Regions from separate parts of the Streptomyces sp. KL2 genome, predicted to be linked through region 1. Evidence: predicted binding sites of a transcription regulator. Region 1 holds the regulator's gene; each other region holds the start of a gene.
What was found. Region 1 encodes HrcA, which represses chaperone genes, less so after heat shock. Its sites were predicted from a motif close to TTNGCACTCNGNNNNNCNGAGTGCNAA; they were not measured.
Positions count from the first base shown of each region.

Region 1 (4,122 bases):
CATTGTCCCGCACCCCTTCCAGGACCGGGCCCCGTGCGGCCGCCCGTGCGGCCGGGTTCACGGACCGGCGGGGCCGCCCGTCGGTCCGCCCACCGTGACGTGGTCGATCAGCCGCTCGACCGGGCCGAGCAGCCCCGGCTCCAGATCCGTGTAGTCGCGCACGCTCCCCAGGATCCGCTTCCACGCCGCGCCGGTGTTCTCCGGCCAGCCCAGCGCCCGGCACACCCCCCTCTTCCAGTCCTGGCCGCGCGGCACCTCGGGCCAGGCGTCGATGCCCAGCGCGGACGGCTTCACCGCCTCCCAGACGTCGATGTACGGGTGGCCGACGACCAGCACGTTCTCGCCGGTGACCCGGGCGGCGATCCGGGACTCCTTGGAACCGGGCACCAGATGGTCCACCAGCACTCCCAGCCGGGCCCCGGGGGTGGGACCGAACGCCTCCACGACGGCCGGGAGGTCGTCCACGCCCTCCAGGTACTCCACGACCACGCCCTCGATCCGCAGGTCGTCGCCCCAGACCTTCTCCACCAGCTCCGCGTCGTGGCGCCCCTCGACGTAGATGCGCCCCGCCCGCGCCACCCGGGCGCGGGCGCCCGGCACCGCCACCGACCCCGAGGCGGTGCGCCGGGGCGCCTGCGGAGCGGGCGGGGCCACCGCCCGCGGCCGGACCAGGGTGACGGCCTTCCCCTCCAGCAGGAAGCCGCGCGGCTCCATCGGGAAGACCCGGTGCCTGCCGAAGCGGTCCTCCAGCGTGACGGTGAACCCCTGCGCCGTCTTCTCGCAGCGCACCACGGCCCCGCAGAAGCCGGTCGTGACCTCCTCCACCACCAGGTCCGGCTCGGCGGGCACCTCGGGCGCGGGTCTGCGGTTCCCCGGGGTCCGCTTCCACGGAGGGGTCAGGTCGGGGCCGTACTGTCTGCTGCGCATGCGGTCATTGTGTTACGCGATCCCCACCGCGAAACCCGGGGCGGAAAGCGGAACCCGCCGTGAAACCTGCCGCGTCACCCGTCACCCGTCACCCGACGCCGAAGCGCTCCGCCAGCGCGTCGCGCTGGGCGCGGACGAAGGCGGCGTCCACCACCGCCCCGTGGCCCGGCACGTACAGCGCGTCCTCGCCGCCCAGGGCGAGCAGCCGGTCCAGCGCGGCCGGCCAGTGGACGGGGTGGGAGTCCGGGCCCGCCTGCGGCTCGCCGGACTCCTCCACCAGGTCGCCGCAGAAGACTACGTCCGGCCCGCCGAGGGCGCCGGGGACCACGACGGCCAGGTCGTGGGCGGTGTGCGCCGGGCCGACGTTGGCCAGGAGCACCTCCCGGCCGCCCAGCCGGACGGTCAGCTCGCCGACCACCCGGTGGTGCGGGTGGACGAGCACGTCGACCGCCTCGGCCGCCTCCCGCGGGTCCACACCGTGCCGTACGGCGTCCTCGCGCAGCCCGTCCTTGGAGTGGACCAGCAGGTCCTCGATCCCCACCGCCCCGTAGACCTCCACCCCGGCGAAGGCCGACGCGCCCAGGACGTGGTCGAAGTGCGGATGGGTCAGCGCCACATGGGTCACCGGCCGCCCGAAGCGCTCGTGCAGGTACCGCCGGAGGCGCGCGCCGTCACCCAGCGTCGCACCCGTGTCGACCACCAGCACTCCCGACTCGCCCGCGACGGCCCCGACGGTCTCGTCCCAGCCGGGCATGCGGCGGCGTACGACTCCAGGCGACAGCTCTTCCCAATCCGTCTCCATACCGCGACGCTAGCGCCATCACGCGGGCGGTGCCCGCCGGGGATGTGGTGCGGATCGCCCTCCCGGTCGGCGGCCGCCCTTGCCCTGGCCGTGGTCACCGGCCGTACACTGGCACAGGGTGACTGGCACTCACCGGCTGAGAGTGCCAGGGAAGAGGACCGGAAGAGACGGCCGGACGGGAGGTGCGCCCAGATGCTCAGCGAACGCAGACTCGAAGTCCTGCGCGCCATCGTCCAGGACTACGTGGGCACCCAGGAGCCGGTGGGGTCCAAGGCCCTCACCGAGCGGCACAACCTCCAGGTCTCCCCGGCCACCGTGCGCAACGACATGGCGGCCCTGGAGGACGAGGGGTACATCGCCCAGCCGCACACCAGCGCGGGCCGCATCCCCACCGACAAGGGGTACCGCCTGTTCGTCGACAGGCTGGCGGGCGTCAAGCCGCTGTCCAAGCCGGAGCGCCGGGCGATCCAGAACTTCCTGGAGGACGCCGTCGACCTCGACGACGTCGTCAGCCGCACCGTGCGGCTGCTGGCCCAGCTCACCCGCCAGGTCGCCGTCGTCCAGTACCCCTCGCTGACCCGTTCGACCGTCCGCCACGTCGAGTTGCTGCTCCTGGCCCCCGCGCGTCTGATGCTCGTGCTGATCACGGACACCGGGCGGGTCGAGCAGCGCATGGTGGACTGCCCGGCCCCCATCTCGGAGTCGTCCCTGGCCGATCTGCGCGCCCGGCTCAACAGCCGGGTGGTCGGCGAGCGCTTCTCGGAGGTGCCCAGGCTGGTGCAGGACCTGCCGGAGTCCTTCGACCAGGAGGACCGCGGCACGGTCTCGGCGGTGCTCGCCACGCTCCTTGAGACACTGGTGGAGGAGACCGAGGAGCGGCTGATGATCGGCGGCACCGCCAATCTCACCCGCTTCGTGCACGACTTCCCGCTGACCATCCGGCCGGTGCTGGAAGCTCTGGAGGAGCAGGTCGTCCTGCTCAAGCTGCTGGGGGAGGCGAAGGATCCGGGCATGACGGTGCGAATCGGTCATGAGAATGCTCACGAGGGACTGACGTCAACGTCGGTCGTCTCGGTCGGTTACGGTTCGGGAGACGAGGCGGTCGCCAAGCTCGGTGTGGTCGGACCGACCCGGATGGACTACCCCGGAACGATGGGAGCGGTACGCGCAGTGGCACGTTACGTCGGACAGATCCTCGCGGAGTCGTAAGTGGCAACCGACTACTACGCGGTCCTGGGCGTGCAGCGCGATGCCTCGCAGGACGAGATCAAGAAGGCCTTCCGCCGGCTCGCGCGCGAACTGCATCCCGACGTCAACCCGGACCCGAAGACGCAGGAGCGGTTCAAGGAGATCAACACCGCCTACGAGGTGCTCTCCGACCCGCAGAAGAAGCAGATGTACGACCTCGGCGGCGACCCGATGGGCGGCGCGGGCCGGGGCGGCGGCTTCGGCGGGGGCTTCGGCAACTTCTCCGACATCATGGACGCCTTCTTCGGCGCCGCCTCCCAGCGCGGGCCGAGGTCCCGCACCCGGCGCGGCCAGGACGCCATGATCCGGCTCGACATCGAGCTGGACGAGGCGGCCTTCGGCACCACCAAGGACATCCAGGTGGACACGGCGGTCGTCTGCACCACGTGCAGCGGCGAGGGCGCGGCCCCGGGCACGTCCGCGCAGACGTGCGACATGTGCCGCGGCCGCGGAGAGGTCTCGCAGGTCACCCGGTCCTTCCTGGGGCAGGTCATGACCTCGCGCCCCTGCCCGCAGTGCCAGGGCTTCGGCACGGTCGTGCCCACCCCCTGCCCGGAGTGCGCCGGCGACGGCCGGGTGCGCTCGCGGCGCAACCTGACGGTGAAGATCCCGGCCGGTGTCGACAACGGCACCCGCATCCAGCTCGCCGGCGAGGGCGAGGTCGGCCCGGGCGGCGGCCCGGCGGGCGATCTGTACGTCGAGATCCACGAGGTGCCGCACCCGGTCTTCCAGCGGCGCGGCGACGACCTGCACTGCACGGTCACCATCCCCATGACGGCCGCGGCGCTGGGCACCAAGGTCCCGCTGGAGACGCTGGACGGCATGGAGGAGGTCGACATCCGGCCCGGCACCCAGTCCGGCCAGTCGATCCCGCTCCACCAGCGCGGCGTGACGCACCTGCGCGGCGGCGGCCGCGGCGACCTGATCGTCCACGTGGAGGTCCAGACGCCGAACAAGCTGGACCCGGAGCAGGAGGAGCTGCTGCGCCGTCTGGCCAAGCTGCGGGGCGAGGAACGGCCGACAGGCCAGTTCCAGCCGGGGCAGCAGGGGCTGTTCTCGCGGCTGAAGGACGCTTTCAACGGGCGCTGAGGCGGCACTGAGACGGCACTGGGACGGCGCTGGGGCAAGGCGGCCGGTTTCCGGTG
Region 1 is NZ_CP127170.1:4,114,053-4,118,174, forward strand. Features, by position in the region: gene QPK52_RS18485 (DUF3097 domain-containing protein) at 58-927, opposite strand; gene QPK52_RS18490 (MBL fold metallo-hydrolase) at 1,016-1,729, opposite strand; gene hrcA (heat-inducible transcriptional repressor HrcA) at 1,922-2,938, shown strand; gene dnaJ (molecular chaperone DnaJ) at 2,939-4,066, shown strand.

Region 2 (4,122 bases), 1.9 Mb from region 1:
GTCCTGTCCGTCCCGTTCCCCCTCCCCCTCCTTCCCCGCTTCCGCGCGGGGACGCGACGAGGCCCGGCCCCCCTGTGCCGGGGAGCCGGGCCTCGTCGTGTCGGCGGGACGTACCGCGGTGGCCCGTGCCTCAGTGGGCGTGGCCGTGACCGCCCGCGGCGGCCTCCGGCTCCTCCTCGGCCGGCTTCTCGACGACCAGGGTCTCGGTCGTCAGCAGCAGCGACGCGATGGAGGCGGCGTTCTCCAGGGCGGAACGGGTGACCTTGACCGGGTCGATGACGCCGGCCTTGACCAGGTCGACGTACTCGCCGGTCGCGGCGTTGAAGCCGTGGCCCTTCTCCATCTCGGCGACCTTGGAGGTGATGACGTAGCCCTCCAGGCCGGCGTTCTCGGCGATCCAGCGCATCGGCTCGACCAGGGCCCGGCGGACGACCGCGACACCGGTGGCCTCGTCGCCGTCCTTGTCCAGACCGCCCTCCAGCACCTTGGAGGCGTGGACCAGCGCGGAGCCGCCACCGGAGACGATGCCCTCCTCGACCGCGGCGCGGGTCGCGGAGATGGCGTCCTCCAGACGGTGCTTCTTCTCCTTGAGCTCGACCTCGGTGGCCGCGCCCACGCGGATCACGCACACGCCGCCGGCCAGCTTCGCGAGGCGCTCCTGGAGCTTCTCGCGGTCCCAGTCGGAGTCGGTGGTCTCGATCTCGGCCTTGATCTGCGCGACGCGGGCCTGCACGCCCTCGGCCTTGCCGCCGCCGTCGACGATGGTGGTGTCGTCCTTGGTGACGGTCACGCGGCGGGCGGTGCCCAGCACGTCCAGACCGGCCTGGTCGAGCTTGAGGCCGACCTCCTCGGCGATGACGGTGGCGCCGGTCAGCGTCGCCATGTCTCCGAGCATCGCCTTGCGGCGGTCGCCGAAGCCCGGGGCCTTGACGGCCACGGCGTTGAAGGTGCCGCGGATCTTGTTGACCACCAGGGTCGACAGGGCCTCGCCCTCGACGTCCTCGGCGATGATCAGCAGCGGCTTGGAGCTGTTGGACTGGATGATCTTCTCCAGCAGGGGCAGCAGGTCCGCGATGGCGGAGATCTTGCCCTGGTGGATCAGGATGTAGGGGTCGTCGAGGACGGCCTCCATGCGCTCCTGGTCGGTGACCATGTAGGGCGACAGGTAGCCCTTGTCGAAGGCCATGCCCTCGGTGAAGTCCAGCTCCAGACCGAAGGTGTTGGACTCCTCGACGGTGATGACGCCGTCCTTGCCGACCTTGTCCATCGCCTCGGCGATCAGCTCGCCGACCTGCTTGTCCTGGGCGGACAGCGCGGCCACGGCGGCGATGTCGGACTTCTCGTCGATCGGGCGGGCGGTGGCCAGCAGGTCGTCGGAGACGGCCTTGACCGCGGCGTCGATGCCCTTCTTCAGGGCGGCCGGGGAGGCGCCGGCGGCGACGTTGCGCAGGCCCTCGCGGACCAGCGCCTGGGCCAGCACGGTGGCGGTGGTGGTGCCGTCACCCGCGATGTCGTTGGTCTTGGTCGCCACCTCCTTGACGAGCTGGGCGCCCAGGTTCTCGTACGGGTCCTCGACCTCGACCTCGCGGGCGATGGTGACACCGTCGTTGGTGATGGTCGGGGCGCCGAACTTCTTGTCGATGACGACGTTGCGGCCCTTGGGGCCGATCGTCACCTTCACGGTGTCGGCGAGCTTGTTGACACCGCGCTCGAGGGCGCGACGGGCGTCCTCGTCGAACTTCAGGATCTTCGCCATGGTTGCTTGGGTCCTCTCGGAATCCTCGTCAAAGGAGCCGCGCCCCGGCCCCGGACGTCTCGGACGCGGGTACCAGGGCGCGGATCACAGGCAGTCTTCGCGGTGGCTTACTTCTCGATGATCGCGAGAACGTCGCGCGCCGAGAGGACGAGGTACTCCTCGTTGTTGTACTTCACCTCGGTGCCGCCGTACTTGCTGTACAGCACGATGTCGCCGACCTTGACGTCGAGCGGCAGACGGTTGCCGTCCTCGAAGCGACCCGGGCCGACGGCGAGGACGGTGCCCTCCTGGGGCTTCTCCTTCGCCGTGTCCGGGATGACCAGGCCGGAGGCCGTGGTCTGCTCGGCGTCGAGCGGCTGGACCACGATGCGGTCCTCGAGCGGCTTGATGGCAACCTTGGAGCTAGTGGCGGTCGTCACGATCCGACCTCCCCCTTCGGAGATCTCAGCGGGGTTTGGATGTCTGGGGTGGCGACCTGGTAGATCCGTCGTCGCGGGTGCCGGATCTGCCCGTCGCTTGGATTGGCACTCTCCATGGGGGAGTGCCAATGCCGAGACTATGCGGGCGTTAGCACTCAGTCAACCGGAGTGCCAGCGCACGGCGCGTTGCGCGCCGGTGCGCCGGTTCGCTGACCCCGTACCGCGTCACAGGTGCCCGCCCGTCAAGGAGTACCGCCGATGACCGCAGAGCCCCTGCCCGACTGGTTCTGCCCGGCGGCTGGACCGGCTGCCGCCGGACGCACCGCGTTTCGAACTGATCGACGGAGCCCTTGTGATGGTGTCCCCGCGGACCTCGTTCCACAGCCGAGTGATGCGGAGGCCGGCCACCGGCATCCACCGCGGCAAGCTCGTCGTCCCCGTGCCCTTCCCCATGGAGATCGACCTCACCACGCTGTTCACCCGCTGAGGACGGCCGCTGCGATGATGGGCCGGTGCACGCTCCGACCGACGACGATCTCGGCGACCCCGTCTCCGTCTTCCACCGCCTGCTGACCGACGAGGGGCAGGCCCTGCTGGCGGAGCTGCGGTCCTACGACCCCGGGCGGGAGTTGGCCGTCGCCACCAGGCTGCGCCGCCGCCACCCGGCCGAGCTGGTCTCGGCGGCCATCGCCCAGGCCCGGCTGCGGCAGCGGGCGGCCGCGAAGTTCGGGGCCGGGGACGCGGCACGGATGTACTTCACCCCCGACGGCGTGGAGCAGGCCACCCGCGCCAGTGTGGCCGCGTACCGCGCCGGGCGCTTCGCCGCCCTCGGGGCGCGGCGCCTGGCCGACCTGTGCTGCGGCAACGGCGGCGACGCCATCGCGCTGGCCCGCGCCGGGATCGAGGTCCTGGCCGTCGACCGCTCCCCGCTGGCCTGCGCCGTCGCCCGCGCCAACGCCGGGGCGCTGGGCCTGTCCGACCGCATCGAGGTGCGCTGCGCGGACGTGACGGAGGTGGATACGTCCGGCTTCGACGCCGTCTTCGCCGATCCGGCCCGCCGCGGCGGGCGCGGCCGGATCTTCGACCCCGAGGCGTACTCGCCGCCGCTGTCCTGGGCGGTGGAGGCCGCCCGGCGCGCCCCGCTCGCCGCGCTGAAGGTGGCTCCCGGCATTCCGCACGAGGCGGTACCGCCGGACGCGGCGGCCGAGTGGATCTCCGACGGCGGGGACGTGAAGGAGGCCGTGCTGTGGTTCGGCGCCGCCTCGCGCGGGGCGCCCCGGGTGCGCGCCACCCTGCTGCCCGGTCCCCGCACCCTGGACTCCGGCGGCCCGGCGGGCGCCCCCGGCACCGGCCCGGTCGGCCGCTACCTCTACGAACCGGACGGCGCGGTGATCCGCGCGCACCTGGTCGCGGAGGTGGCCGCGCGGGTCGGCGGACGCCTGATCGACCCGACCATCGCCTACGTCACCTCCGACGAGCACCGTCCGACGCCGTACGCGGCCGCGTACGAGATCACCGACACCCTCCCCTTCAACGTCAAGCGGCTGAAGGCGCTGCTGCGCGAGCGCGGTGTCGGGACGCTGACGGTCAAGAAGCGCGGCTCGGCGGTCGAACCGGAGGAGCTGCGCCGGAAGGTGAAGCCGTCCGGCCCGAACGCGGCCACGGTCTTCCTCACCCGCGTCGCGGGCGCCCCGACGATGCTCCTGGGCCACCCGATCCGCTGAGAGAGCACCCGTACGGGTGACGGTCACGCGTTCCCGGGGCTCCGCCGCGATGCCGGAAGCCGCCACGTCGAGCACCGGATGCGGACGGCGCTCCCGTGCCTCCGCGGCGGCCCGCGCGATCAGCAGCGCGCCGATCCCGTGGCCGCGGGCCCGCGGGGCGGCGAGCGACGGCGGCGTGAGCCATGCCTCCGGGTGATCGGGCCGGTCGAGCGGACAGCCGTCG
Region 2 is NZ_CP127170.1:2,258,713-2,262,834, forward strand. Features, by position in the region: gene groL (chaperonin GroEL) at 131-1,756, opposite strand; gene groES (co-chaperone GroES) at 1,864-2,175, opposite strand; gene QPK52_RS10050 (THUMP-like domain-containing protein) at 2,688-3,899, shown strand.
Region 2: the regulator HrcA is predicted to act here: its motif matches at 2,324-2,350, upstream of groES (co-chaperone GroES).

Region 3 (4,122 bases), 730 kb from region 1:
CGTGGTGCGGCCGGTGAAGCCGGACACCATCGCCAAGTCGCTGGCCATCGGCAACCCGGCCGACGGCCCGTACGTGCTGGACATCGCCCGCCGCACCGGCGGGGCGGTGGAGGACGTGAACGACGGGCAGATCGTCGACGCGATCAAGCTGCTGGCCCGGACCGAGGGCGTCTTCGCGGAGACCGCGGGCGGCGTGACCGTCGGCGTGACGAGGAAGCTGATCGAGGCCGGCGTGCTCGACCCGACCCTGACCACCGTCGTCCTCAACACCGGCGACGGCCTCAAGACCCTGGACGCGGTGGCGCCGACCACCGGACCGTCCGCGATCATCCGTCCCAACCTGGACTCCTTCCGAGAGGCTGGCCTGGCATGAGCGTCACCGTCCGAATCCCGACCATCCTGCGCACCTACACCGGCGGGCAGGCCGAGGTGCCCGCCGAGGGCGCCACGCTCGCCGAGGTCATCGCCGACCTGGAGAAGAACCACCAGGGCATCTCCGCCAGGGTGCTGGACGACTCGGGCAAGCTGCGCCGCTTCGTGAACGTCTACGTCGACGACGACGACGTCCGCTTCGCCGACGGCCTGCAGACGCCGACGCCGGACGGTTCGGGCGTCTCCATCATCCCGGCCGTCGCGGGCGGCTGCTGACCCGGCCGTCCCGACCTGGCCCGCCCCGGCCTGAACCGCTGCGATGCCGGGAGCGGCCCACGGCTCCCGGCGCCGCACGCGGGCGGCCCCGCCCCCCGGTCCGTACGACTCCGTACGAGGGGGGCGGGGCCGCCCGCGCGTCTGCTCCCGGGAGGGGGGCGCATACCGCGGACGGTGAACGGAATTGGTAATTCCGCCCCTCGGAGAGCGGTAGAGTGAGCGTGCCTCCCCCCGAATGCGCACTCAGCGCCCATGAGAACGCGACAACTTGCGTCTGGATTTGCCGGGCGAATTGTCGCGTTGGTCCGCTACGCCCGGCCCAAGTTGCCCTACTTTCCCGCCGTTCATGTGCTTATCGGCAATCCGGCGTGACCGGAATTCTCGTCTGACAGACCTGTTGCGGAGGGCGTCTGCCCAGATACATTCAGCCGCGGTCGACGCGTTCCGGCGCACGCCGCCCCCTCTCGCCGGGGGGTGGCAACTGACCCGGGTCCGCGGAGCGCGGGCCCGCGCAAGGGCCGGCAATAGGGGAGTTAGGAATGGCTCAAGGCACCGTCAAGTGGTTCAACGCGGAGAAGGGATACGGCTTCATCGCGGTCGACGGTGGGGCGGACGTGTTCGTCCACTACAGCGCGATCCAGATGGACGGATACCGCACCCTTGAGGAAGGGCAGCGGGTCGAGTTCGAGATCTCGCAGGGCCAGAAGGGCCCGCAGGCGGACATGGTCCGCGTGACGGCCTGAAGCGCCGGACACACGCACCACGACACACATCGGCAGTCAGACGGCACAGGAGGGCCCGCGTCCCCGCAGGGGGCGCGGGCCCTCCCGTCGTGCGCCCGCGCACCGGCGCGCGCCCGAGGCCCGCCCGTGCCCCCCGCGTCCGTCCCGTACCCGGGAGTACGGGCGCGCGGAACCCCTGACGCGCTTGCACTCGGAGGGGTCGAGTGCTAATCATTGGCGTTAGCACTCTGAAGGTGAGAGTGACAAAGCAAGGACCGGTTCGGTGAGGTCCGCAAGCCCGGTGGAGCAAGGAACCGCCGGGCCGGTGGGCCGTCCGTCGCGGGCGCCAGAGCGGTCCGGAGACATCCCAACCCGCCCCTGGCCTTCGGCATGGGGAACCCCAGGGAGGACCACTTCACATGGCCAAGATCATCGCGTTCGACGAGGAGGCGCGGCGCGGCCTCGAGCGCGGGATGAACCAGCTCGCCGACGCCGTCAAGGTCACGCTCGGCCCCAAGGGCCGCAACGTCGTCCTTGAGAAGAAGTGGGGCGCCCCCACGATCACCAACGATGGTGTCTCCATCGCCAAGGAGATCGAGCTCGAGGACCCGTACGAGAAGATCGGCGCCGAGCTGGTCAAGGAGGTCGCGAAGAAGACCGACGACGTCGCCGGTGACGGTACGACCACCGCGACCGTCCTGGCCCAGGCGCTGGTCCGCGAGGGTCTGCGCAACGTCGCCGCCGGCGCCAACCCGATGGCCCTCAAGCGCGGCATCGAGAAGGCCACCGAGGCCGTCTCCGCCGCCCTGCTGGAGCAGGCCAAGGAGGTGGAGACCAAGGAGCAGATCGCCTCGACCGCCTCCATCTCCGCCGCCGACACCCAGATCGGCGAGCTGATCGCCGAGGCCATGGACAAGGTCGGCAAGGAAGGCGTCATCACCGTCGAGGAGTCGCAGACCTTCGGCCTGGAGCTCGAGCTCACCGAGGGCATGCGCTTCGACAAGGGCTACATCTCCGCCTACTTCGCCACCGACATGGAGCGGATGGAGGCGGTCCTGGAGGACCCCTACATCCTGATCGCCAACTCCAAGATCAGCGCCGTCAAGGACCTGCTCCCGCTGCTGGAGAAGGTCATGCAGGCCGGCAAGCCGCTGCTGATCATCGCCGAGGACGTCGAGGGCGAGGCCCTGTCGACCCTGGTCGTCAACAAGATCCGCGGCACCTTCAAGTCCGTCGCCGTCAAGGCCCCGGGCTTCGGCGACCGCCGCAAGGCCATGCTCGGCGACATCGCCATCCTCACCGGCGGCCAGGTCATCTCCGAGGAGGTCGGCCTCAAGCTGGAGAACGCCGGTCTGGAGCTGCTCGGCCGCGCCCGCAAGGTCGTCATCACCAAGGACGAGACCACCATCGTCGACGGTGCCGGTGACAGCGAGCAGGTCAACGGCCGCGTGAACCAGATCCGCGCCGAGATCGAGAACTCCGACTCCGACTACGACCGCGAGAAGCTCCAGGAGCGTCTGGCGAAGCTGGCCGGCGGCGTGGCCGTCATCAAGGCCGGCGCCGCCACCGAGGTGGAGCTGAAGGAGCGCAAGCACCGCATCGAGGACGCGGTGCGCAACGCCAAGGCGGCCGTCGAGGAGGGCATCGTCGCCGGCGGTGGCGTGGCCCTGCTGCAGGCCTCCGCGGTCTTCGAGAAGCTGGAGCTCGACGGCGACGAGGCCACCGGTGCCGCCGCGGTCAAGGCCGCTCTGGAGGCCCCGCTGAAGCAGATCGCGGTCAACGCCGGCCTCGAGGGCGGCGTCATCGTGGAGAAGGTGCGCAACCTGACCCCGGGCCACGGTCTGAACGCCGCGACCGGTGAGTACGTGGACATGATCGCCGAGGGCATCATCGACCCGGCCAAGGTCACCCGCTCCGCGCTGCAGAACGCCGCCTCCATCGCGGCGCTCTTCCTCACCACCGAGGCCGTCATCGCCGACAAGCCGGAGAAGGCCGCGGCCGGCGCCGACGCCGCCGCAGCCGGCATGGGCGGTGGCATGGACTTCTGATCCGCCCGGCGGATCGGCGGTTCCCCACCGGGCGCGCACCGCGCGCACGGTGACGAGGGCGGCACCCCGAGGGGTGCCGCCCTCTCGCTATGTCCAGGATGTGAGATTTGGCACCGTGTCGTGGCCTGACCAGGAGGCGGCGCACCGGATAGCCTCCCGGGGGCCGCGTATGGGCGACCCCCTCCCGCGGTGCTTCCACTCTGTTTCCAGAGCCGAAACCACCCCACACGACTCCTGGACGGCAACGACGCGATGAGCACGCTCGAAACAGTGATCGTCGAGATAAACGATCACTTCTGGACCTACCTGCTGATCCCCCTGGTGGCTGTGGCGGGTCTGTACTTCACCATCCGCTCCCGGGCCCTGCAGATCCGGCTCCTGCCGGAGATCCTCAGAACGGTCGCGGAGCAGCCCCGCGCCGGGGCCGACGGCAGGAAGCCGGTCTCCCCGTTCGGCGCCTTCACCATCTCCGCCGCCGCCCGGATCGGCACCGGCAACATCGCCGGCGTCGCGGCGGCCATCACCGTCGGAGGGCCCGGCGCGGTCTTCTGGATGTGGGTGATGGCGCTGGTCGGCGGCGCCTCCGCGTTCGTTGAGTCCACCCTCGCCCAGCTCTACAAGGTGCGCGACCGCAGCAGGGGCGGCGAGGGCGCCTACCGCGGCGGTCCCGCGTACTACATGCAGCGCGGCCTGGGCAGGCGCTG
Region 3 is NZ_CP127170.1:3,380,538-3,384,659, forward strand. Features, by position in the region: gene thrC (threonine synthase) at 1-373, shown strand, start outside; gene QPK52_RS15365 (MoaD/ThiS family protein) at 370-648, shown strand; gene QPK52_RS15370 (cold-shock protein) at 1,188-1,391, shown strand; gene groL (chaperonin GroEL) at 1,790-3,418, shown strand; gene QPK52_RS15380 (alanine/glycine:cation symporter family protein) at 3,671-4,122, shown strand, end outside.
Region 3: the regulator HrcA is predicted to act here: its motif matches at 1,575-1,601, upstream of groL (chaperonin GroEL).